One region of the Paenibacillus wynnii genome, then DNA from elsewhere that is predicted to be linked to it. Evidence: riboswitches for the same ligand, from Rfam matches in the RefSeq annotation. Region 1 holds a riboswitch; each other region holds the start of a gene.

Region 1 (8,167 bases):
CTCAAAAGAATATGGCTACAAATGCCCCTATGGTCATGGCAGCCATCAAACTGCGTAACGCCTATAATGATACATCTTACCTGACCAAAGCAACGCAAATCTACAATTGGACGAAATCAACTCTGGTGACTAGCAGCAAGATCAACGACCATATCGAAGGTGCTGGCATGGGGATTATAAAAGATTGGGATTTCACCTACAATTACGGAACTTTTCTCGGAGCAGCAGTCTCACTCTACCAATCGACAGGTAACGCCTCTTATCTCACGGATGCCAATAATGCCGCGCAGTATGTCATCAACAAAATGGTGTCCGCCCAGACTCTAATGTATGAAGGCGTAAATGATGCGGGCGGCTTCAAGATGATTTTTGCACGGAACTTGAACCGTTTGCGAGTGCAGGGTGGTCAGTCTCAGTATTTGAACTTTCTTCAGCAAAATGCAACACAAGCTTGGAACCACCGCCGTACCTCGGATAATATCATCGGTAGTGATTGGCTTCGTCCAACGGGCTCTACCTATGTGCAAAGTTTAACTGCCGCAGCAGGCGCTTCTATTCTTCAACTCGTACCAGCGGATGGGTATACAGGTTATATTGCTGGTAACGGAGCGTATGAAGCCGAAAATGCGCAAAAAACGTTGGTCAGCGGCAGTGGCCTGATCAATGAAAGCACGAATCCGGGCTTTAGTGGTAGGGGATACATTGGAGGATGGAACACCAACGGGACCTCTATTGATTTCTATGTCAATCAGAATTCAGCTGGCTCAAAAACCGTCACGTTCCGGTATGCTGCGGCCGCTGGCAATGCTTCACGTTATGTAAAAGTAAATGGCGTGTTCATCGCTAACAACTTGGTCTTCAATTCCACTTCGAGTTGGGGAAATTATGGTACTGTAACAGTCACCATACCTCTAAATGCAGGTTCTAATACCATCCAATTAGGGTACGACAGTTCCAAGGGGAATTCGAATTATCTGAATGTTGATTTGCTCAGCGGTTTGTAAGTCTAGTTCTACCCAATCCTAAGAGCATTTGTGAAAAAGCAGGGCGTGTAATAATGCGTTCTGCTTTTTTTGTAGGCAGGAGAGTCCTATGATTTACTCGAATACACTAAGATGGATTTTTCCCCAGCTTACGGCATATGAGTTTTTGCTTTTTTACGAAATCCCCAAAAAAGACGTTATTCCGAAAGATCTACATATAACATCGAAGGGTGAACTAATGGCAGATAAACTAGTGATTCGAAGAACAAAGTTCTCTTGTTTGTTGCCTTTATTTTAGTTTCATTAGTGTTCATATCACGAAAACAGAGCACTGGATTCTAAGTGAGAATGATCCTATAAGTGAAGATGTGGTGCTGATGGTGAAGTCATAAATTTGATGAAGCAAATTGCATGATATTAAATGCTCGTGTACAAGGTGATGATGGAGAGTTTTATTAGAAATTTATGACAGTAAAGTAGGTCTTGAGAATCGGAAGAAGATCGTTTACAGGAAATTGCAACCATGTTAAAGTAAAAAAGGGACAAACGTCCTGCAATTTAATACTAAAAAAAATGAATATCCGCGTTAAAGGTAAAATCATCGAAAGATGATGACACAAAGCCATGGGTCTAAAGCCAACTAATAGAAGGCTATGATTGCCAGGCCGCCAAAGGGGTAGCTTAAAGATAGCTCCGATGGACTTAAGTCTGTCCGGAGCTTTTTTATGGTTTCAGCCTTTCTACGGCGTTACGTGATCGCGAGATACGAGAGGGGAAATGATTTTGAAGAGGAATTGGAAAGCGGTTTGCACAGGAATAATTGCGGGGGCAATGTTGTTGACCGGAAATACAGGCTGGATGTCCCAATCGGAGGTTGCGTCTGCAGCTTCCGCCAAACCACTCACCGTAGATCAAGTGATTGGCAAGCTAACGGCATCATCTAAGACTTTAAAGAGCTATCACCTGAATTCGAATAAAAAACTGGATATACAAACAAGTGGGATGAGTTTTTCTGTTTCTAACACGCTCGACATAGACATTAACCGTCTGCCAAAATTCTCCGCAACGGGTACTAATGAACTCAAGTATTTTGGAACAGAATCATCTTTCGATCTATATGCCAACGATAAAGAATTTTATCAGTTGTTAGACGGAAGCATGTTAATTGAGCAAAACGAAGACGAGACTACCGTTTCTGAAGATGATGTAACGGGTGAAAGTGGTGAAGAGCCGATTGATCCCGATGCACAGTATTGGGTGCTGGCAGACAAGCTGGATTGGGATGCCCTATACACTAAAGGTCAATTTGATCCCGCATCTATGCTTGATTCAGTCAAAAATTATAAAAAATCTATGAAAGTGTCCGATGTCGGATCACAGACGGTTCTCCAATTTACGATAACCGAACCTAAGGCAGCAAAGATGTTAATCGAACTCTATGACCAAGACATTGTTATGGACTCTGGGACGATTCAACCCAAAAGTGTAACGTGGAAACTATACGCCAATAAGAAAACTTGGCAGACGGAAAAGCTAACAGTGAATTTGAGTTATTCGCTAGTTGTAGACGGTGAAAAAGATACACACAATACAAAAATAGAAGCCAAGTATTCCAATCACAACAAAGTGGCAGTAGTTGTAAAACCCGCCGAGTTAGAATAGGAAGAGTCCTAATACATTTGATAAGCTAAAAGGGGCTGTCCCATAAGCCATGAAATGGCTGCTTGGGACCGCCCCGCTGTTTTTGAGTCGGATTGACTTGTGTACGTGGTGTGGACGCTCCGCGAACGGACCGTTGCTCCAATCGCTGTGCTCTCCAGATTTTATTTATTTCCCTTAGCGGTAAAAATCCGGAGACCAAGGCGACCGCTACCGCTTTTCCGCAATCAGTCCGTCCTCTCCGCTGCTTTGAGCAGAAAAAGTTTCTACAATCTTCTTTAAAATCACAAAAAGAAATCGCCCTTTTGGTAAAATGGAGGTACCACCCAACCATTCAAAAGGAGCGATTTCTTTGTACATTCAATATACCATGGACCAACTTTGCTTGCCAATGGATCTGGAAGAAGACATCCCGGAAAATCACCTCGTTCGTGTCGTGAACGCAGCCGTCAATCGGCTGGACGACACCATCTTTGACGCTGCCTATCCTGGCGGCGGCCGCGACAGCTACCACCCTAAAATGCTCACCAAAGATATTATCTACGCGTACACCCAGCAAATCTATTCGTCTCGCCAAATTGCCAAAGCGGTACGGGAGAATATTCCCTTTATGTGGCTGGCCGGACGGCAGCGACCCGACTTCCGCACTCTTAATCGCTTCCGTTCCCAGCGAATGAAGGACGTCCTTGAAACGGTATTTACCGCCGTGCTTCAGTTTTTGTCTGACGAAAAATACGTTTCGCTGGAGCATTACTTTGTGGACGGAACCAAAATCGAGGCGAATGCCAATCGCTACACCTTTGTGTGGGGCAAAGCGGTCAACAAGAACAAATTGAAATTACAGGAGAAGGTACACGCCCTGTTCGCGAGCATTGAAGCGGCAGAAGACCAAGAAGAACGCGAGCACCACGGAAACGACCTCCTTGAACTCGGGGAGTCTTCTGAGTGGAACAGCGAGAAACTCGAACTAGCAGCGCAGAGGCTTGAAGCCCAGCTATTGGAAAAACCCAAAGACAAACCCCTGAAAAAAGCCGTTCGGAAGATTCGCAAGGATTTGCTGCCTAGGCTACTGAAGTATGAGCAGTACCAAATACTGCTTGGCGACCGGAACAGCTTTAGCAAGACCGACCCGGACGCGACCTTCATGCGGATGAAGGAAGACCACATGCGGAATGGTCAACTCAAACCGGGTTACAATGTACAGATTGGAACCGAAAACCAATTTATATTGGCCTACAGCCTACACCCAAGACCTACCGATACCCGTTGTTTACAGCCGCACCTGGAAAAGGCAAGGCAGATCCTAGGAAAACTTCCTGGGACGTTAGTTGCGGATGCAGGCTACGGCAGTGAAGAAAACTACGCCTATCTGGAAAAGGAAGAGATTCAGGCGGTAGTGAAATACGGCAGCTACCATAAAGAAAAGAGCAAAGCATGGAAAGAGAATGTCGGAAAGATTGAGAACTGGACCTATGACAAAGCCAAAGATACGTGGATATGCCCCACCGGACAAACGCTGCATTTCCGCAAGGAAAGTAAGGAGCTCTTGGAGAGTGGATATGAAATTGGAAAACGTCATTACCGCAGCTTAAGTTGCGACGGTTGCCCGCTGAAGGAACGCTGTACAAAGGCAACAGGAAATCGGGAAGTGGTTGTAAGTCTGGAACGACTGCGGTACCAGAAGCAAGCTCGGGCAATCTTGCAAAGCGAGGAAGGCTATGCTTTGGCTGTACGTCGAATGACAGAACCAGAAAGTGTGTTTGGACAACTGAAGAATAACCGGGGCTTCCGGCGGTTTCTGCTTCGCGGCATGGAAAAAGTGACGCTTGAAGTCGGGTGGCTTTCCCTTGCCCACAATCTACTGAAGCAAGCTGCAAATGACCAAAGACGCAGAGCAGCGATCCTCCAATAACAGGAGAATCGCTGCTCTGTTGACTTTTTGCGATTTTGAAAATGAAGAGGGTCTTTCTCCGCTCGTAAAAATCTACTTATGGGACAGCCCCTTTTTTTATGTCTAACCATGGCGAATTTACATTCTTCACAGGCTATTTTCTTAACTTACCTGGTATAGGGATATGCCTAATGGACTCAATTGGATGATATAGAAGCATCCATGGACCTGAGAAACGCATAACACTCTTAATTCTTTGACGGTAATCCAATTTGTAACAATGGATAGAGCACTTTGCACAAGCCGTTTTCTCCTCACCGAATGGGCAGAGGGATAGTCTATTCGTAGCATAATCATTTAAATCCTGACATTCCTCGCAGAGCGCTTTTTGATGATGTTTTTTCTTGCAATAAATGCCAATCATTTTTGCAACAATTTCTTTTTCTCTTCGAATTTTAGGACCATCATTTAACTGCCGTTTCACTTTAATTGTCATGTTTGAAAGATCCCTTTCATTGTTGAAAGATTGCAATATACATTAACTATATCATCTAACTATTTCCATCCACAAAAGAACTAAACTTTTTAGGGTATGAGCTTTAATTTTGTATAAAAAATATCAAAGAAGCTATGATAAAATAATTTTTGTTATCGCTTACACTTATATTTTTGGGAGGAAGTGGGAATGGGTCAGCTACAGGCTGAACAGCATCTTAGTAAGACTTGATGCAATTTAACCCATAGGAGGAATGACGAATGAAACAAAGAAGAAAGAGGTTATTTTTAGCAATTTTAGTTTGTTTTGCGCTTACAATACCTGCAGTAATTGTACAGGCAGCAACAACGATCACCGCCAATCAAACTGGCACCCAAGACGGATACGACTATGAGCTATGGAAGGATTCCGGGACCACAAGTATGACTCTCAATAGTGGTGGAACGTTCAGTGCCCAGTGGAGTAACATCGGGAATGCGTTATTCCGTAAAGGCAAGAAATTCGACTCTACCAAGACACACTCACAACTCGGAAATATATCAATAAATTACAGTGCAAGCTTCAATCCGGGCGGCAATTCCTATTTGTGTGTTTATGGATGGACGAAGGACCCGCTCGTAGAGTATTACATTGTCGATAGCTGGGGCACCTATCGTCCGACCGGTACGAAAAAGGGTACTATTAGCGTAGACGGAGGCACATATGACATATATGAGACCACTCGAACCAACCAACCTTCGATAATAGGTAATGCAACTTTTAAGCAGTATTGGAGTGTCCGGACGTCGCAACGCACGAGCGGAACCATATCTGTTAGCGAACACTTTAAAAAGTGGGAGAGCTTGGGAATGCCAATGGGTAAGATGTATGAGGTCGCGCTTACGGTAGAGGGCTATCAGAGTAGTGGTAGTGCTAATGTGACTAGTCATACACTTACTATCGGTGGCGGTAGTACGAATCCAACTCCTACACCAAGTACAGGTGCGAAAACGGAAACCGAGAGTATGACCAAGGGCGGTCAATACACCGGGAATATAAGCTCTCCGTTCTCAGGAGTCGCTTTATACGCCAACAATGATTTGGTGAAATACACGCAGTATTTCGAGAGCGGTACCCATAGTTTTTCACTCCGCGGTGCTTCGAATAACTCCAACATGGCCAAAGTCGACTTGAAAATCGGCGGAGTGACTAAGGGTACCTTCTACTTCGGCGGGAGCAGCCCTGCAGTCTACACCCTGAATAATGTAAGCCACGGAACCGGAAATCAAGAGATCCAGCTCGTTTGTACATCCGATGATGGGACATGGGATGCTTACACTGATTATTTGGAGATCAATTAAAAAACGCTGATGCGGTAAATGATGCTTTTAAGTTTTGATTGAACGCAGTCTCCAACCCATTTAGTCAGATATTCTTCGTTTAGAAAAAATCATTTCAAAAGTCCCCCTTGTAAAAGGATTGGGACTTTTTTTCTTTACATTCATTATGAAACCTCATATCACATTGTGACGTAACATTAAATATATTTTCTAGTAAATAAAGGAATGGAGGAGTTATTACTCATGATAACTCACATAAAAAGGATTGCTATTATAGCACTAGTTTTTTGTATACTATCTGCTTGCTCCTCGGAATCTAAAGAAATTATTTCAAGGAAAACAAATAACGACATGGAGGTGCGGGTAGATAAGTATCTAAAAGACAAAAAGTTTAATGGTTCTATTCTCATGGCTAAAGAAGGTGACATCTGGATAAGCAAAGGGTACGGAATGGCCAATTTTGAAAAAGGAATACCAAATACACCTACTACACGTTTTAGAATAGGTTCAGTGACAAAACAATTCACTTCATTAAGTATTATGAAACTTCAAGAGCAAGGTCTAGTTAATGTGAAGGATACGCTTAATAGATATATTCCCGATTATCCCAATGGAGATCAAATCACCTTACATCATCTCTTATCCCATACGTCCGGAATTCAAGAATATCTCTCGACCTATCTCTTGTCCTCTCCTTTATTTCAACAATATACCTCTCCTTATGAGCTCATTAATACATTTAAACAAGAACCTCTTAAATTCACTCCAGGAACACAATTCAGCTATAGTAATTCAAATTATGTTTTATTAGGCTATATTATTGAGAAAGTCTCAAAAGAATCATATACAGACTATATTAATAACAATATTTTGAGACCTCTTCATATGTTAGATTCAGGGTATGACAATAATATCTACAATGAGGATAATCATGCAAAAGGATATGAAGGAACAGTGGAAGAACATTCTGATCCATTCTATAATATTGATATGTCATTAGCCTTCTCAGCAGGGGCATTATATTCCACTGTGGAAGATCTCTACTTATGGGATCAAGCGTTGTACACTAATAAATTAATAACCGCGGCCTCTTTAGACACAATGTTTACACCAAAGATTGTCGTTGAAAAAGATGTAGCAAGTTACGCTTATGGTTGGTTTGTATTTGCCGGTCCCGAAAACCTCGTGGGACACGGCGGAAATATATTTGGATATAGCTCAGTTATTCTTAAAAACCGGGAAACAAAGAACGTAGTGATTGTGTTGTGCAATTTTGATTCATATGCTGACATCAGCAACATTGCAAGAGATTTAAATAATATGTTAGATGATTATATTAAGTAGTTGATTCTACTTGAACATACGTGGTTTTGACAATCCACTTAGGGAATGCGAATATAGTGTTTTGTAGTCAAGGTTGAGACTAATACATGTTGGAGGTATCTTAATGAATCAGCGTTTTCGTATCACAAGATCCATGCAAGAAAATAACACAGAGCAATCCATTTCTTTGGAAGAGTGCAAAGATTACTTTGCATCCAAATCCGACTTTATGTACTCACATGTTTTCACCGTAATAGGTCCAGAAAACACTATGTCGATCGAAGGGGATTTTTTTATGTGGAGGCATGGGGACGCGGAAATTCCCTTTCGGCATTACATGGGGGATATATATGTAGCCATTTCAAACGAAGCTATAGTTCCCAAAATGATTGAGATTGCAGCTGATTTGCAAGCCGATGTGATAGAAGGATAAATAGAGCTATGTGGAGATCATATATTTTAAAAAAACGGAGGCCTGTAATTAGGTCTCCGTTTT
Region 2 (8,167 bases), on a different contig from region 1:
TAAGAAGGAGAAGGTGAACTTTATGACTGACAATAAAAAACTCCAGGGTGATCAACGGGATCATCCAGAGCAATATCCTACGGAGAAAGAAAGCCTCTTCGACATGGATGAAAGTGAGCAGCATGTTGACCCTATTCCGGTTGAAGATTTAAATCTGGAGAAACAGGAGGAAAAGGATAAGGAAGGGACCAAGCATCGCTCCTCCAGTGATGAGAAATACCACACCGGCTTCTAAAAGTGTACACTATTCTAGGTCCGTAACTTTGAACACTCCCGCCACCTGTAGAGGTGTAGGATTCTTGGATAGTTGCTTCCAATGAAGCAGAGTTGTCATAATTCGATTTCCCAACATGGAAAATCGAATCCCAAGCGACCCCTGTGGTTCCCACAGTTGAGTGTACCTGCTATATAGCCATTTGTTTGATGTTGTGTGCAGCATTCTCATCCCGATCATGAAGTGAATCACAACATGGACAGGTCCACTGCCGTACCGAAAGGTTTTTCACTTCTTGGTTGATGAAGCCGCACACATGGCACGTTTGGCTGGTGGGTGCGAAGGTGTCAGCCATCTTAACCGTCCGTCCGTACCAACTCGCCTTGTATGTAATTTGGCGTTCGAACTCGCTCCAGGACGCATCGGCAATCGATTTCGCCAGCTTATGATTTTTGAGCATATTCGCTACATGAAGATTTTCTAGGCTGATCGTTTGGTTTTCACGGATCAGTCTGGTGGTGAGTTGGTGCAAAAAATCATGGCGACCGTTCGCAATCTTCTCGTGGATTTGGGCAACCTTCTGCTTGGCTTTAAACCAATTGGAGCCGCCTGTCGTGCGACGAGCCATGCGGCGTTGCCAGAAGGCTAACTTCTTCTCGTAGTGGCAAAACCACTTTGGGTTAGCCACACGTAATCCATCGGAGCAGATCGCAAACTCCTTGAGTCCAAGGTCTATGCCAATCGCCTTGTTGTTCTGCGGCAGGGGATGTATGTCAACCTCACAGACAATGGATGCAAAATACTTACCAGCCGCATTTCGTCGCACGGTGGCAGAAAGGATACGTCCCTCTAAGGCTCTGGAGTTGGCAAACCGAACCCAACCGAGCTTCGGGAGCTTAAGTTTGTTTTCTTTAATTGCAATGTTGCCGTTAGTCTGTTTCGTGGTATAGCTTTGCACGGGATGCTTACGGCTTTTAAAGCGTGGAGCCTGATTCTGTTTTTTAAAGAACCGATCAAAACTATCTGCCACGTGTCGAACGGCGGATTGCAAGGCGATACTATCCACCGTTTTAAGCCAATCAAACTGCCCTTTGAGAGCAGGAAGTTGTGTGGCACAGGTGTTGTAGGATAAGCCTTTGCCTGTTGTCGCATAGGTATCGTTCCACAATGCCAAGAAATGATTGAAGACGAAACGGCAACAACCAAACATCTGATGGATGAGTTGCTGTTGTTCCTTTGTCGGATAGATTCGGTACTTATAAGCTTTATGGACCCGTTTTTGTGAACCAAAATCTTGATCCGATGACAGCATGCCACACATCTCCTTTCAAAAGGGTTATAGGGAAATATTAGCACATATGTTCGGTTTCTTAAACCGCCGATTCATCCCCAACCTATAGAGGTAGGGGTGTTCTTGGCTTTTATTGATAAATATACACGGAGGGATTTCATTGCTGAAAACGTTACCTTTGAACAAACGCGGCATTCCGGCCAGCCGTATTGCACTGGGCTGTATGGGTCTTGGCGGAGGCTGGGATCGCGAGCCCATTACGCTGGAGAACATTAAGCAGGGGCATGAGGCCGTGGATGCCGCGCTCTCCATTGGCATCAATATGTTCGACCACGCTGATATATACACCCGTGGGAAAGCAGAGAAGGTATTCGGCCAGATCTTCAAAGAGCGTCCAAGGCTGCGGGAAGAAATAATTCTTCAATCCAAATGCGGAATTAAGTTGATGGAGCCGGGGGATGTTTCCAATGTTTTTGATTTCTCGGGCGAACACATTCTTAACAGTGTAGATGGAATCCTATCCCGGTTAGGGACGGAGTATATTGATATCTTGCTGCTGCATCGCCCCGATCCATTAATGGACCCGGAGGAAATAGGCGCTGCACTGCGTCAGCTAAAGGCCGCTGGCAAAGTCCGTCATTTCGGAGTCTCCAATATGAGCGCCGCCCAGATTAAGCTGCTTCAGGCATCCTGTGACGACCCTTTTATCGTTAACCAACTGGACATGAGCCTCGCGAAAATTGCCTGGCTGGATACTGTTGTGAGTGTAAACCGCGCGCCTTGGAAAGATAACACCTTTCCTGAGGGGACGCTTGAGCACTGCCGTATGGAGAATATTCAAGTTCAGGCATGGGGACCGCTCGCCCAAGGTATATTCAGCGGTCGTCCGCTGGATGATCAGCCGGAGAATGTCGTGAATACCGCCGCTATGGTGAAGTCTCTTGCTGAAGAGAAGAGCACTACACCTGAAGCCATCGTTTTGTCTTGGCTAATGACTCATCCGGCAGCTATTCAGCCAGTCATCGGAACAGTCAATCCTCAACGTATCGCTGCTTGCGGAGATGCAGACCAACTGGAATTGTCCCGAAAAGAGTGGTATGACCTTTATGTCAGCTCAAGAGGCGTCCAACTTCCCTAATTATCCCAATGTATTAGACTTTGTTCATTGATTTGATTTTTGTTATAATAGTATTAAATATCGTTAAGGGGCGTTGTCACATGCCAGAGAATTTGGGTCAACGCATCCATCAGCTACGTCTGGAGAAAGATCTCTCCCTATCCGAACTTGCGGATAGAGCTCATGTTGCCAAATCTTACCTAAGCAATGTCGAAAGAAACATTCAATCCAATCCCTCTATCATGTTCATTGAAAAGATCGCCGATGCGCTTCAGGTTTCTATGCATATTCTACTTTATGGTGAGCTTTCCGAGACTGAAGAGGCCCTTCTGGATTCCGATTGGTTCGGCCTTGTACAGGATGCTATGGCTTCAGGCGTTAGCAAACAGGAGTTTAAGGAGTTTCTGGATTATCAGAAATGGCGTCTTGACCAAAAAGCAGATTAATTTAAAAGCACCAAGAAGAAATATAAACAAAGTATACTGAAAACTTATACTTTGCTTATATTTGCAAAAAGCACAGCGAAGGTCGCTGTGCTTTTTCGTATGTAGCTGCCTCATCGTGTAGACTCTTTTACATGACCTGTAAAGATCTCTCATTGAAGAATTGCCGAACCTCTTCGGCTTTAATCCCTGCTTTTTTAGCCTTTAGGAGCAAATAGACCCATTCTAAATCCAGATCTATCTCACGTAGCCCTCCGTTATCCACCTGGTTGGACATTTCCAAAAAAATCTCCTCCTAAGATTCTAAGTCCCCAGGCAGTCCAGCCATCATAGTATTTCTACCTTAGACCTGAGACTTTGTGTCCCTGCCTTTCAGCAGGTTTACCCTTTACTGTACCCTCTAATATTAAAGGGTCGGTCTGTATTTCGATGATTCAGCTCTGTGCAATAACATTATACAAGGTATTGAAGGAAAAGTGTGTCGATTTGTGTAATTTTTATTGATAAGAATAGAGAGACAAATAGCTGATTTTGGCAATACTTGTACCAATAACAGCGTTTATAAGGAGTGATTAACTATTAATATAGTATGTAGAAAACTAGTGCTCTGGTATGTAATTAATAAATACCCAATTTTTAAATGTTGAAACGGGGGTTTTTAAGAAAAAAGTAGGACGGTAAGATCATTTTCATAGTCCTTTGGTTTGATAGCGATTGTTAGCATTCGTTATATGAATAAGGTATAAACCTATACCGTTTTGCGAACGGATTGGACAAAAGTATGAATTGATTACAACAGACGAAAGTAGCACAATAGTATAAGGTAATAAAATTTAAATTAGGTTATGATTATTATAGAATGAAAACGCAATCATCGCAGCTCTGAAAGCGCCTATACTTGCGCTTAAATTGGAGTTCATCCGTTAGGAGGATTTATTCATGGCAGCCAAAGAGCCCCACAACGAATCCCTTTGGAGTAAATATTACGGACCCAATCTCGGTTATATCCAAGAGAAATATGAGCAATTCGTCAAAGATCCGGCTTCTGTAGAACATAATTACCGGGACCTTTTTACAATTTCTGGACCTCCTCCATTGACTGCAGAAGAACAGCAAGACCCACAGCCAGTAGTTTCCGGAAATACGGAATGGCTTAAGAAGGCCGTAAGAGCATCCAAACTGATTGCCAACATTCGAATTCACGGCCATCTGGGAGCTAATATTGACCCGCTTGAGCGGAAACCAAACACTATGGCTAAATGGCTTAACCCTGAAACCTATGAGTTAACCCGCGACGATCTGGTTGCATTACCTGCTTCTCTGATTTGGGAGAATGCTCCGGCGGATGTACTTACCGGATGGGATGCCTATCACCGGATGCTTCAAATATATACACAAACCATCGCTTATGAATTCGGGCATGTGAACGCTGAACAGGAGCTCCGTTGGCTGAACAGCCAAGCGGAATCACCAAGCTCCCCCTCCCCTCTGAATAGTGCGGAACGCAAAGAACTGCTTAAGCGGCTCGTTCAGGTAGAGCAGTTCGAAACCTTTTTGCACAAGACATTTGTGGGACAAAAACGCTTCAGTCTCGAAGGAAACGATGCCCTCGTCCCTATGCTGGATGAAATCGTACGTGCCGCCGCACATGATGGTGCGGAGCATATTCTAATGGGCATGGCCCACCGCGGGCGGTTGAACGTGCTGGCTCATATTCTGGGAAAACCCTATGATATTATTTTCTCTGAATTCCATCATTCTCCGAACAAAGAGCTGTTCCCCTCTGAGGGGTCAATGGGCATTAACTATGGCTGGACAGGAGATGTGAAGTACCACTTAGGTGCAGATCGCGCAGTCCGTGAAGGTGAAACCGTGCGGACCCGTCTGACTCTGGCGAATAACCCCAGTCATTTGGAATTCGTAAATCCCGTTGTGGAGGGCTTTACCCGTGCTGCTCAGGAAGATCGCAGCACACCGGGAATGCCAATCCTCGATACCAATAAAGCCATGGCGGTTCTGATGCACGGTGATGCCGCTTTTCCAGGAGAAGGCATCGTTGCTGAAACCTTGAATATCGGCAAACTGAACGGTTATCAAAATGGCGGTACGATTCATATTATCGTTAATAATCGCATCGGGTTCACAACAGAAAGCGAAGACTCCAGGTCTACCCATTATGCAAGCGACTTGGCTAAAGGGTATGAAATTCCAATTGTACATGTGAACGCCGATGACCCGGAAGCCTGTGTGGCTGCCGTTCGTCTGGCCAGCTCTTACCGTAATTTGTTCAAGAAGGACATTGTTATCGACCTTATTGGGTATCGCCGCCACGGTCACAATGAAATGGATGATCCTGAAACAACCCAGCCTATCGTATATGGCAAGGTTCGAACCCATCCGACCGTCTACAATATTTACGCTGAACGTCTGATTCAGGATAAAGTCACTACTCTTGATGAAGTGAAGAAAGTATATGCCGAGGCCGAGAGCCTTCTGCAGGAAGCTTATGATAGTATGAAGGAAGGCAAACATAAAAAAGGTGAGAGCAAATCAGCCGTCCCACTACAGACTGGCGATTCCAGTTCACGCGCTACAGCTGTTCCTCTGGACACTCTGCGTGAGATTAACCGCCAGCTGTTGACCGTTCCCGACGGTTTCCAGGTCTATCCGAAGCTGCAGCGAATTCTACAGCGCCGTAAGGATTCATTGAACGAAGGCGAAAAGGTAGATTGGGCATTGGCTGAAAGCCTAGCTTTTGCCACTATTCTGCACGATGGAACACCTATTCGTCTAAGCGGTCAGGATTCACAGCGGGGCACCTTTGCCCATCGCCACCTTGTTCTACATGACAGTGAATCCGGAAAGCGGTTCTCCCCATTGCATCAGCTGACGGATTCCAAGGCATCTTTTGCGGTGTACAACAGCCCACTCTCCGAAGCCTCTGTTCTTGGATATGAATACGGATATAACGTATTTGCACCCGAAACTATGGTGCTTTGGGAAGCGCAATATGGGGATTTCGCCAATGCTGCCCAAGTCATTTTCGACCAGTTCATTGCCGCCGGACGTGCAAAGTGGACGCAGCGAAGCAATCTGGTTGTCCTTCTCCCGCACGGCTATGAAGGGCAGGGTCCTGAGCATTCCAGCGGCAGGCTGGAACGCTACTTGCAATTATCGGCAGAGGAGAATTGGACCGTTGCCAACCTAACTACCGCAGCGCAATATTTCCACCTCCTGCGTCGTCAGGCAGCCTTATGCGGTCAGGGAGATGCCCGTCCACTGGTTATTATGACTCCTAAGAGCCTCATCCGCAATCCGCGCAGCACCTCGAACGGTACGGAGCTGGCTGCAGGACATTTCTTGCCGGTATTCCCTGAGTCGTCACTGGGGCAGAACCCGGGTAAAGTGAAGCGGCTGGTTGTATGCAGCGGGAAAGTAGGGGTTGATTTGCAGACAGAACTGGAGTCGGGTCGGGATCAGGATTGGTCTTGGCTGCATATTCTCCGTCTGGAGCAACTTTATCCTTTCCCAAAAAGCGAACTTTTGGCTTATCTTGAAACGTTCACCTCACTTGAGGAGATTGTATGGGTACAAGAGGAACCGAAAAACATGGGCGCTTGGAGTTATGCTGAACCCCGGTTGAGAGCCATTGCTCCAGCGAATACAGGCGTTCAATATATCGGCCGCCCGGAACGTTCCAGCCCGGCCAGCGGATATGCAGACGTTCATGCCTATGAGCAGCGGAGAATTGTCTCTGAAGCCCTGAAGTTAAACACGCAAGTACAAGCGGCTGTGCCGTCCACCTAAGGGACGGCGTCACAATAGCAAAAACTATAATATTTGGGGAGGTAGCGGCCTGTGTCTGAAATTAAAGTACCCGATTTGGGTGAATCCATTTCCGAAGGAACGATCTACAAATGGCTAGTCAATGAGGGTGACACTGTCGGACAGGGAGATGTACTCGCAGAGCTTGAAACCGATAAGGTCAACCTTGAGATTAGCGCAGAGGAAGACGGCGTCATCACCTCCATTCTGCGCCAAGCCGGCGAGAATGTAGCCGTCGGTGAGGCTATCGGCATCATCGGCAGCGGTGCCGGAAGCCAGCCGCAGGTTACAGCTGCGGCTGCAGTTGAGGGCGCGGCTTCTAGCAGCGCCCCGGCTGAGCCAGCGGCGAGCGTTAGCGCCACTGCACCTGAAGCTGCGCCCGAAGGGCCTGCGGCAGCGGGCGAAAGCAACGCTGCCCTGGCCTCGCCAGGCGCACGGAAGCTCGCACGGGAGCGCGGCATCGACCTCGGCGAGGTGAGCGCCCGTGATCCTATCGGCCGCATTGGGCAGGCCGATGTGAAGGAGCATGGTGCAGCAGCGCCTGCGGCCGCTGCACCCGCGGTGTCTGCACCGGCGCCGCAAGGCAAGCCGGAGGCGGCGAAGCCGGCTGCCGGCAAAACGCAGCAGCCGGAGGACGGCAAGTCCGTCGAGCGCAAGCGCATGTCGCGCAGACGGCTGACGATTGCCAGCCGCCTGGTGGAAGCGCAGCAGACGGCGGCCATGCTGACCACCTTCAACGAGGTGGATATGACGGCCATCCTCGATATTCGCAAGCGCCGCAAGGACGCCTTCAAAGAAAAGCATGAAGTCGGACTCGGGTTCATGTCCTTCTTCACCAAAGCAGTCATCGGCGCGCTCAAAGCCTACCCAATGCTGAATGCGGAGATTGACGGCGAAGATTTGGTTCTGAAGAAATTCTATGATATCGGTATTGCTGTAGCTGCCAAGGAAGGACTTGTAGTTCCGGTCGTCCGTGATGCAGACCGACTCAGCTTCCCGCAAATCGAGCGACAGATCGGCGAGCTTGCCTCCAAGGCACGGAGTAATACCCTCAGTCTTTCCGAACTTCAGGGCGGCACATTTACAATTACGAACGGCGGTGTATTCGGATCACTATTATCCACACCGATTCTAAATACTCCACAGGTCGGCATTCTCGGAATGCACAAGATCCAGCTCCGCCCGATCGCGTTGGATGAAGAGAGAATGGCTAACCGTCCTATGATGTATATCGCGTTGTCTTACGATCATCGGATCGTTGACGGCTCGGAAGCCGT
Region 3 (8,167 bases), on a different contig from region 1:
TTTAACGGTGTACTTACAACAACAGTAATATGGGTTCCATCCTCGAGTTCAATAAATACATCAATATTATTATCATGAATATCTACTATTTTTGAGAGTGCAGTTGGATATTCGATTTTTTTAACTTTCATCAGTTCCCACCCTTATTTATACATATATCCCTTAGTTGCTTTTCGATCTTAGATTCCCTCTCCCCTTTATCTTTAGAAGTAACGATGTAAATATTCCTAGTTATAATCTCAACGACTTCCCCATCAAAATAAACTTTCTTGAATTTTTTATATAATGTCATTCTGTCTTTTTCCAGTGCTTCTCGATTCTCATATTCATAAATAAATACAATCTTAAACCAAGGAGTAACTAAAGCTATTTGATCAATTGCTAATGTACTAATCACTGAATTAGGGCTTGGTCTACGAGATGCTCTGAATGGAAAAGTATTTTCACTCAATAAAATTAATAATTCTTCTAGCTTCATATAAGACGCAGCCCCCTCCTTGTCTCTTGTACAAGAAACACTAAGTATCATTGGTGAATTCACTTGATATTACTTTTATTTTATAAAGTTAATTACACCAAATAATTTTCCGTGGTTCTTTGTCAGCATATTGCCTATTACAATCCCTATTAATAGCATATAACCCCAAAAAGAGAATTAATATAATAAAAATAACTTATAAACTCTTTTCACCTTCATTAAGACACTCCTTAATAATATTAGTCTGAAAAAAAGAAAACCACCGGAGGATGTATCTCGCTTGTGGTAATCTTTGAAGCAACCGGATATCAAGGACAGGTATTTACATACGATTCGAAGATAAATACTAAAAGCCCCGTTAACTAGGCATTTGAATGCTACATAAGGGGGCCTTCTCTATTCCATTATGTCAACCTTAATTACTACGCACGATATTCCGGTAAACCAGTTTGTCATCAATAACCAAAGCAAGCTTTTCCCCATTGAAACCAACAAATTGCGCTACCTTTATCGCACCCAAGTTAAATGCATTTCCTAACTCAAGGTCTACACCCATTAACATTACTTTGTCGCCAGAAGTCTCCAGCCAAACAGCGTATCGCTTCGATATACTCATTTGCCTGTATTCACTTTTACCCTGTATGACTGGTAGAGTTAAATCTGTCGGCTGGGGATTAACCGCATCCAGATTGAGATAAACATTCTTCCCATATTGGTCGAAATTCCGTTGTTTCCAAAGGGCTTGGTTGCCGTTGAACACAAAGCGCTCAACATAGGAAGTGTATGGTAGGTCAAGAATTTTGCGGGTTGATCCGGATGAGATCACATATTCATAGAGATCTCCGTCCATTTCTCCTTTGTAGACAATACGCCCGTTCCTAACTATTGGATCTCTCCCCCTACCTAAATCTGTCAGGGTACCCTTTACCTGATCATATATTTGTCTCGATCTGTGTTCTGACATTGTAACTGTAGATATCCCAGTTGATATTTTCAACACCGACACTTTGGTCTCTTTTATCAGCCCACACAACAATCGGTTCACCGCGTCCATTAATGCCCACCACTGGCGTATCCGTAATTTTACCGTGTTTTGTCACTGCAAGAGTTTTGCCGGTCGACGTGTTGCCATAATAGATTTGACCGGCACCAGTTGTACCCCTAGACCGCCAAACCAGGTGAGATCCCGATATATTTACAAGACCCCCCTTGAACGTAAACTTCGTTACTTCATCTTTAAAGGTGTATGTAGTTGCCGCTGATACCTGTTGCCCTGGGAGGGCTATTCCTACCGTCAGTAATCCAACAACCAATATTCCAACCATCCATTTTCTTGATACTCTCTTCATATTTCTCCCCCTTAAAAAATGCAACAAAAAAACCAAGTCCCTTGAGTAACCCGGCTGCCAGGTCATGATAGAATCATGACGGAAGGCCCGTGGCTTTGCGTCCCCGACTTTCGTACGGGTTTGCCTTTGTTCAAGCACCTGATTACTATACTCAAACAACAAGTTATCTATTAAGCATGTTTATGCGGTAGACGCTTTTTCATCAAACCATTGATCTTCTCCGACGCAATAAGCATAACGATAATATAACCCACATTAACTATTGGGAAAATTACAAATGAAGTATTAGCCGCTACCCATCCAAGGAGAGGCGGCAGGATAGCGCCACCGGTATAGGCAACAGCCATTTGGTAGCCCATGATCTTCTGTGAATGTTTCTTTCCAAAGCGGACAGGCGTTTCATGCAGCATACAGGGGAAAATAGGTGCAGATCCTAAGCCAACTAAGATGAAGCCGAATAGGGAAAAGATCGTTTGTAACGGAAGTACCAATAGGATCGCTCCAACCAAGGCTATGAATTGTCCTGTACGTATAAGCGTACGATTGCTGAATTTGAACGTAACAAATCCGGTTATAAACCGGCCTACAGTGATTCCTCCATAATACATAGAGACCCATTGTGCCGCTGCGGAAGCAGACATTCCTTTCACATTCACCAAGAAGCTGCTGCCCCAGAGGCCCATTGTTGCTTCCATCCCCACATAAAACAGAAAAGTTATTAATGCCAGTTTTACACCCTTAATTTTCAAAGGCTTTTCATATTGCGCTGATTCTTCAGTTAAAGGATTAGATGTATCCTCTTGAACCTCTTCTTTTATATCCACCCCGCCTTGATTCTCCAAGCGCTTCCACAGAGGAAGAGTAACGAACAGCAGTACCACCAGCGCGAATTGAATGATCGCTACGACAAAATAACCGCTTCTCCATGAATTGTCCTGTGCAATAAAGTGGGACATAATGATAGGTCCAAGCATGGCCCCGACTCCCCAGAAACAATGCAGCCAACTCATGTGATGTGCTTTGTAGTGGGTAGCTACATAGTTATTCAACCCTGCGTCAATAGAACCTGCTCCCAAACCCAGAGGTAAAGCCAATACAGCAAGCCAGATTATAGAAGGTGCATAAGAAAATCCCAATAGAGCCACAGCAGTAACTGCTACACTAATAAAGGTAACCTTTCCGGTACCCAAGCGTTTTAGAATAGTCTCACTGCCTAAACTCGAGATGATCGTCCCCACTATGATAATAATAGAAAGCACCCCGGCCATTTCTACCTTTGCCCCGTATTCCACCTGCATAACAGGCCAAGCCGCTCCGAGCATAGAGTCCGGCAATCCCAAGCTAATGAACGCCAAGTAGATGATGATTAAAAAAAGCGTAGCCATATTGTTTACCACCTATATCTTTTATTTGGTTAACTGTAAGTTAGGTTCCAATGTGCTTAAGGTTTGCACGATCATCCCTTTCAGGTAATCTGCTGCAAAGTCCTCTGTGAGGATAATCTTCGGCATCGCGCTTGCCGGGAGCTGCGTGCTGCATAATTCCGTTATGGCATGAACATGCTCGGCTTGCAGAAAGCTTCCATATAACACAACGGAATCCGGATTCAGCACACTGCTGACTGAAACCGTAAGTTTGGCGATTGCTTCACACAGCAGATCGAAGGAGGCAAGCAAAGACTCCTCCCCCCATGGAATCCCCAGCGGCATATTCGCCACTTCTCCAGCAAAGCTTCGTTTTCCCTTGTACAGCTTTCCGTTAATATATAAACCAGCACCCGGGGGAAACCGTTCTGGAAAATATAAATATACAATCGCGGAGTCAGGCGCAGCCTGAGTTCTGTTGCAAAACCCGATCACTGCTGCATTCACATCATTCTCCATCACAACCGGTTTTTGATAGCGATTCCTGAAATGCTCAGTCAAAGAGATACCCAGTAAGGCTTCATAGTCCGAAACAATCATTTCCCCATCGTATTCCGCACCGGGTAAGCCAAAGCCCAAGGCCTGAATGGAGGGATAGGCTATAAGCAATGGATCTATGATCTTTTCAAAAGTTGCGAGATCGATGATCTCCACCTTCACCTCTGCCTCGTGCATACAATGGCCGGATAGATTGACCACAGTATGGCGGATCAGGATCAATCCATTTTTTTCAAAAGGGAACAAAATCAACGCCAGCGCGTAATCCACATTATATATATATTGTTGCGCAGGTCTCCCTCCGCTAGAGGAACTCAACCCACCTTCGAGCACTTCATTCTGTTGAACCAAATGCTGCAGCATTGTCCCTACTGTCACGATACTGAGTCCTGTTGTCTCTGCGATTTGCTTTTTTGTAGCTTGTTTCTTTTCCTTTAGTACTCTCCGTACCAAGTTTATATTGACCTCTTTAATAACCAGGGCATTTCCACCGATGTTCTCCACGATCTCTCACCTCGGTTTAAATAATACTTTATAAAAGCATTTTAATAAATAGTTATTTTTAAAGCACAACAGTTTAAGGTACAATGTTAAAATACATAATCATCCAAAATCCATAATCAAGAGGTGTCCTATGCATCAGTTTAACGAAGTCTTTATTGAAATATTAATTTTACTAGCCATTTCTATGGGTGTTATTGCTGTTGCCAAAAAGATAAATCAGCCCTTTTCCATCGCTCTTGTTGTGGTTGGACTTTTACTAGGTACCCTTCATGTACCCTTTCTAGAACAGGCCGAAGGGTTCATCACGCAATCGCATGTTTTTCAAGCTATTATTATCTCTTTATTTCTGCCTATTTTGCTGGGTGATGCGACATTAAAGCTGCCCTTCTCCCATCTGCGCGAGCAAAGCAAGCCCGTAGTGGCCTTAGCTTTCGGCGGCACCTTATTGTCCTATCTCATTATAGCGTTGGCTGTGTATTGGATTCTCGGCTTGCCTTTGGTCATCGCCTTTACCTTTGCTGCACTCATGAGTGCCACCGACCCTATTAGCGTAATTTCCATCTTCAAATCCTTGGGCGTTCCCAAAAACGTCGTCACGATTATAGAAGGCGAATCTCTATTCAACGATGGCATAGCTGTTGTACTGTTTCAAATTTCTTCGATTTACCTAATCTCCTATATGGAGATGGGCTGGCTCGGCATTGGGAGCGGGCTCCTGCTATTCTTGAAATTCAGCTTAGGCGGGATTCTCATCGGAGCGGTCATGGGCTTTCTTTTCTCCCAGCTTATTCGTTTCTATGACGACTATCCGCTGGAAATCGGCTTTTCGATGTTGCTCTTTTTTGGAAGCTACTTTATTGCTGAGCATTTCCATGTATCCGGGGTTATTGCTGTTGTGGTCAGTGGCTTAATCTTTGGAAGCTACGGAGCAAAGATTGGGATGTCGGAGACTACGAAAACCAATATTAACTCGTTCTGGGATGTGATCACGCTAATCGCCAACTCCCTGATTTTCTTAATGATCGGGCTCGAAATTAAAAATATTAACTTTATGGATAAATGGGGCCTTATTGCAGGTGCCATTGTCATCGTATTAATCGGAAGAACACTGGCTCTATACGCAAGTCTTCATTATCTCAAGAACTTTCCTGCCGCTTGGAAAGCCATTCTGAACTGGGGCGGTCTGAAGGGAAGTCTGTCCATTGCTCTAGCATTAAGTTTGCCTCCGTCTTTCGAGGGTAGGCAGGATGTTTTGGTGCTAACCTTTAGCGTGGTTTTATTCTCCCTTCTAGCTCAAGGCTTAACCATTAAACCGCTTGCCATGAAGCTGGGATTAACACAGGAAAAGAAAACCGGCTAAATCTCATTCCTCTAAGTAGCCCACCCAAGAATTCAGCTTCCTTCTAACATATGATGCATTATTTAGGCCTATAGGCTGTGATCTGTATCAAAGGAGGAAAGTCAGTGGCCCTCAAGCGGAAAGGAAAACCTGCAAGAAGGATCAGAACTGGGCGGGTGAACAAGAGGAAAAGGTTGTTAAGAGGAACAAAAAAGAGAAAAATATCGATAGGTAAGAGGCCTCTTAAGAAAAAGAAGTCCCGCAGGTCAAAACGTAGAAAACCGACTAGGCGCAAGGTTCTAAATATTCTTTATATCGTCCATTCCTTTTACCCAGAGACCTATACAGGAACCGAGAAGTTCGTATTCAATTTGGCCAGATCCATGCAAAGCAAAGGGCATCGCGTCAAAGTCGTTACTTACAGCGATGGTATGCCGGAGAGTTATTCTCATACTTTTGGTGAAGTATTGTATAAAGAATATGAATATGAAGGCATTCCTGTTCTTGCCTATCGCCATAAACATATGGACCCTGCCCAGTTCTTTGAAATCGGGAATATGGATTTGACTCTGTTCGCACAAAAAGTAATTAAGAAGGAAAAACCCACCCTCATCCATATTGGACATCCAATGAGAGCTATGGACTTTATACAGATCAGCAAACGTCTCGGGATTAAATACATCATTACTTTAACTGACTTTTGGTTTGTATGTCCGGCGGGAACGATGCTCCAAAAGAGTAATGCGCTGTGCAATGGGCCCGACATGGGCCGAAATTGCCTCACTCACTGCCAAATCCCTAATGTTCAGCAACGGCTAAGCACTCATGTCCCTCTCTTAAGGGCGGCTAGCAGAGTCTTTTCCCCTTCCGCTTCCTTAGCTGGTCTAGTTAGTAGGAACTTACCGGATATTCATGTGGAAGTCCAGAATCACGGGATCAACTATGATACCATTCGGCGGAATGAGCGGGTATACCAACCTGGTGACTCTTTAACTTTATTCTACGGCGGGTCTCTCAATACCCATAAAGGCGTGCACCTGATCCTTCAAGCAATGTCGATGATCCCATCGGACCGACTTCAACTGAAGATCTACGGCTCAGGACCTTCCGAATATACGGCATCACTCCAACAGGCCGCTGCCTCCGATGATCGTATTTCCTTTTGCGGGCTATATTCGGAAAATGACATTCAGCAAATCTATCAGGAAGTTGATATCGCTCTGGTCCCCTCCATTTGGTATGAGAATTATCCGTTAGCTCTTCATGAAGCACTCGCCAGTCATGTTCCTGCACTGGTATCAGACATAGGCGGCATGGCAGAGAAGGTGCAGGACGGGTTCAACGGGTTAACCTTCCGCGTAGGGGATGCCGAACATCTCGCACAGCGGATTGTTGAATTACTTGATAACCCGACGTTGCTGAATGTATTCAAGGCCAATATGAACCAAGTTGAAATCCCGTCTATTCAACAAGAAGCCGTTGCGTACGAAGGTATTTACCATTCTGTTGCCCGTTGATGGGAATTAAGCAGGTTATTAGAACAGATTCAGACATTTTAAGGTCAACCGGAGTGTATAGGTTGGTCTTTTTTTGTTCTGTTCGCCTAAATGTCCTCCACTCCTATACCGATATATAAAATTAGAAGTATATCGATCATCAGGAGGAACCTCAAATGAGAAAGAACACGGGTACACTTTTAGTCTCATCCATTTTATCCGTTGTCCTACTCCTTAATACTGGAGCGGCATATGCGAATACAAGTCAAGACGAAGCCCAGCAGGAAGTTATTATTACCTACCATAATAATCAGGGAAAAGAGACGATTCTCGAGGACAGTGTTGAAATCCAACATGTATTTCAGACGATTCCAGCCGTTTCTGCCACGGTAACAAGTGCCGATCTTAAGGAACTTATAGACGATCCCAATATTGCTTATATTGAACGAAATGTCCCCTTTACGATTACTGCAGAAGAGTATACAACGGCATCGGCAGCAACGATACCGGCAGAACAATCCCAGTGGGGCTTCCAAGCGGTTAAGCCCACAAAGTTGTGGGAGAAAGGTTATACCGGAACAGGTGTCAAAGTGGCCGTGATTGATTCCGGCCTTTATGCCCACCCGGAACTTTCCGTTGCAGGTGGCATTTCTACCGTTGATTACACAACCTCTTATACGGATGATAACGGGCATGGTACGCATGTGGCCGGGATCATCGCTGCCAAAAGCAATAACGGAGGCATGGTAGGTATCGCACCGGACGTGCTGCTCTATGCTGTTAAATCTATGGACGCTAATGGTGACGGCAATTTGCAGGATGTATTGGAAGGAATCGATTGGGCGATTCAGAACCATATGGATATTATTAATTTATCGCTGGGAACCACGTATTCATCCAATTCTCTCAAAGATATAGTGGATCAAGCCTATGCGGCAGGCATCATTATGGTAGGCTCGGCAGGCAACAGCGGAGCTGGAACAAACACAATCACCTACCCCGCCAAGTATGACAGCGTGATTGCCGTTTCAGCGATGGATGTGAATCAGGCCCGCGGTGATTTTTCTTCAACAGGTCCG

The links. A riboswitch is a leader RNA that binds a small molecule or an ion and turns the genes downstream of it on or off. The one in region 1 is predicted to bind cyclic di-GMP.
Region 2: another riboswitch for cyclic di-GMP. It lies ahead of PWYN_RS28665 (anti-repressor SinI family protein); the one in region 1 lies ahead of PWYN_RS19790 (DUF6612 family protein).
Region 3: another riboswitch for cyclic di-GMP. It lies ahead of PWYN_RS02345 (TolB-like translocation protein); the one in region 1 lies ahead of PWYN_RS19790 (DUF6612 family protein).

Annotation. Positions count from the first base shown of each region.
Region 1 covers NZ_JQCR01000003.1:947,565-955,731, forward strand. The annotation lists gene PWYN_RS28285 (glycoside hydrolase family 76 protein) at 1-1,004, shown strand, start outside; cyclic di-GMP riboswitch class I at 1,565-1,656, shown strand; gene PWYN_RS19790 (DUF6612 family protein) at 1,767-2,645, shown strand; gene PWYN_RS19795 (IS1182 family transposase) at 2,995-4,554, shown strand; gene PWYN_RS19800 (nitrous oxide-stimulated promoter family protein) at 4,688-5,029, opposite strand; gene PWYN_RS19805 (glycoside hydrolase family 11 protein) at 5,290-6,369, shown strand; gene PWYN_RS19810 (serine hydrolase domain-containing protein) at 6,592-7,692, shown strand; gene PWYN_RS19815 (hypothetical protein) at 7,796-8,104, shown strand.
Region 2 covers NZ_JQCR01000002.1:1,636,211-1,644,377, forward strand. The annotation lists gene PWYN_RS09900 (hypothetical protein) at 23-235, shown strand; gene tnpB (IS200/IS605 family element RNA-guided endonuclease TnpB) at 405-1,526, opposite strand; gene PWYN_RS09910 (aldo/keto reductase) at 1,666-2,643, shown strand; gene PWYN_RS09915 (helix-turn-helix domain-containing protein) at 2,724-3,068, shown strand; gene PWYN_RS28665 (anti-repressor SinI family protein) at 3,196-3,342, opposite strand; cyclic di-GMP riboswitch class I at 3,377-3,461, opposite strand; gene PWYN_RS09920 (2-oxoglutarate dehydrogenase E1 component) at 4,005-6,872, shown strand; gene odhB (2-oxoglutarate dehydrogenase complex dihydrolipoyllysine-residue succinyltransferase) at 6,924-8,167, shown strand, end outside.
Region 3 covers NZ_JQCR01000001.1:484,552-492,718, forward strand. The annotation lists gene PWYN_RS02330 (hypothetical protein) at 1-131, opposite strand, end outside; gene PWYN_RS02335 (hypothetical protein) at 131-478, opposite strand; gene PWYN_RS02340 (hypothetical protein) at 894-1,442, opposite strand; gene PWYN_RS02345 (TolB-like translocation protein) at 1,411-1,827, opposite strand; cyclic di-GMP riboswitch class I at 1,869-1,962, opposite strand; gene PWYN_RS02350 (MFS transporter) at 1,998-3,212, opposite strand; gene PWYN_RS02355 (ROK family protein) at 3,234-4,253, opposite strand; gene PWYN_RS02360 (cation:proton antiporter) at 4,384-5,613, shown strand; gene PWYN_RS02365 (glycosyltransferase) at 5,787-7,109, shown strand; gene PWYN_RS02370 (S8 family serine peptidase) at 7,265-8,167, shown strand, end outside.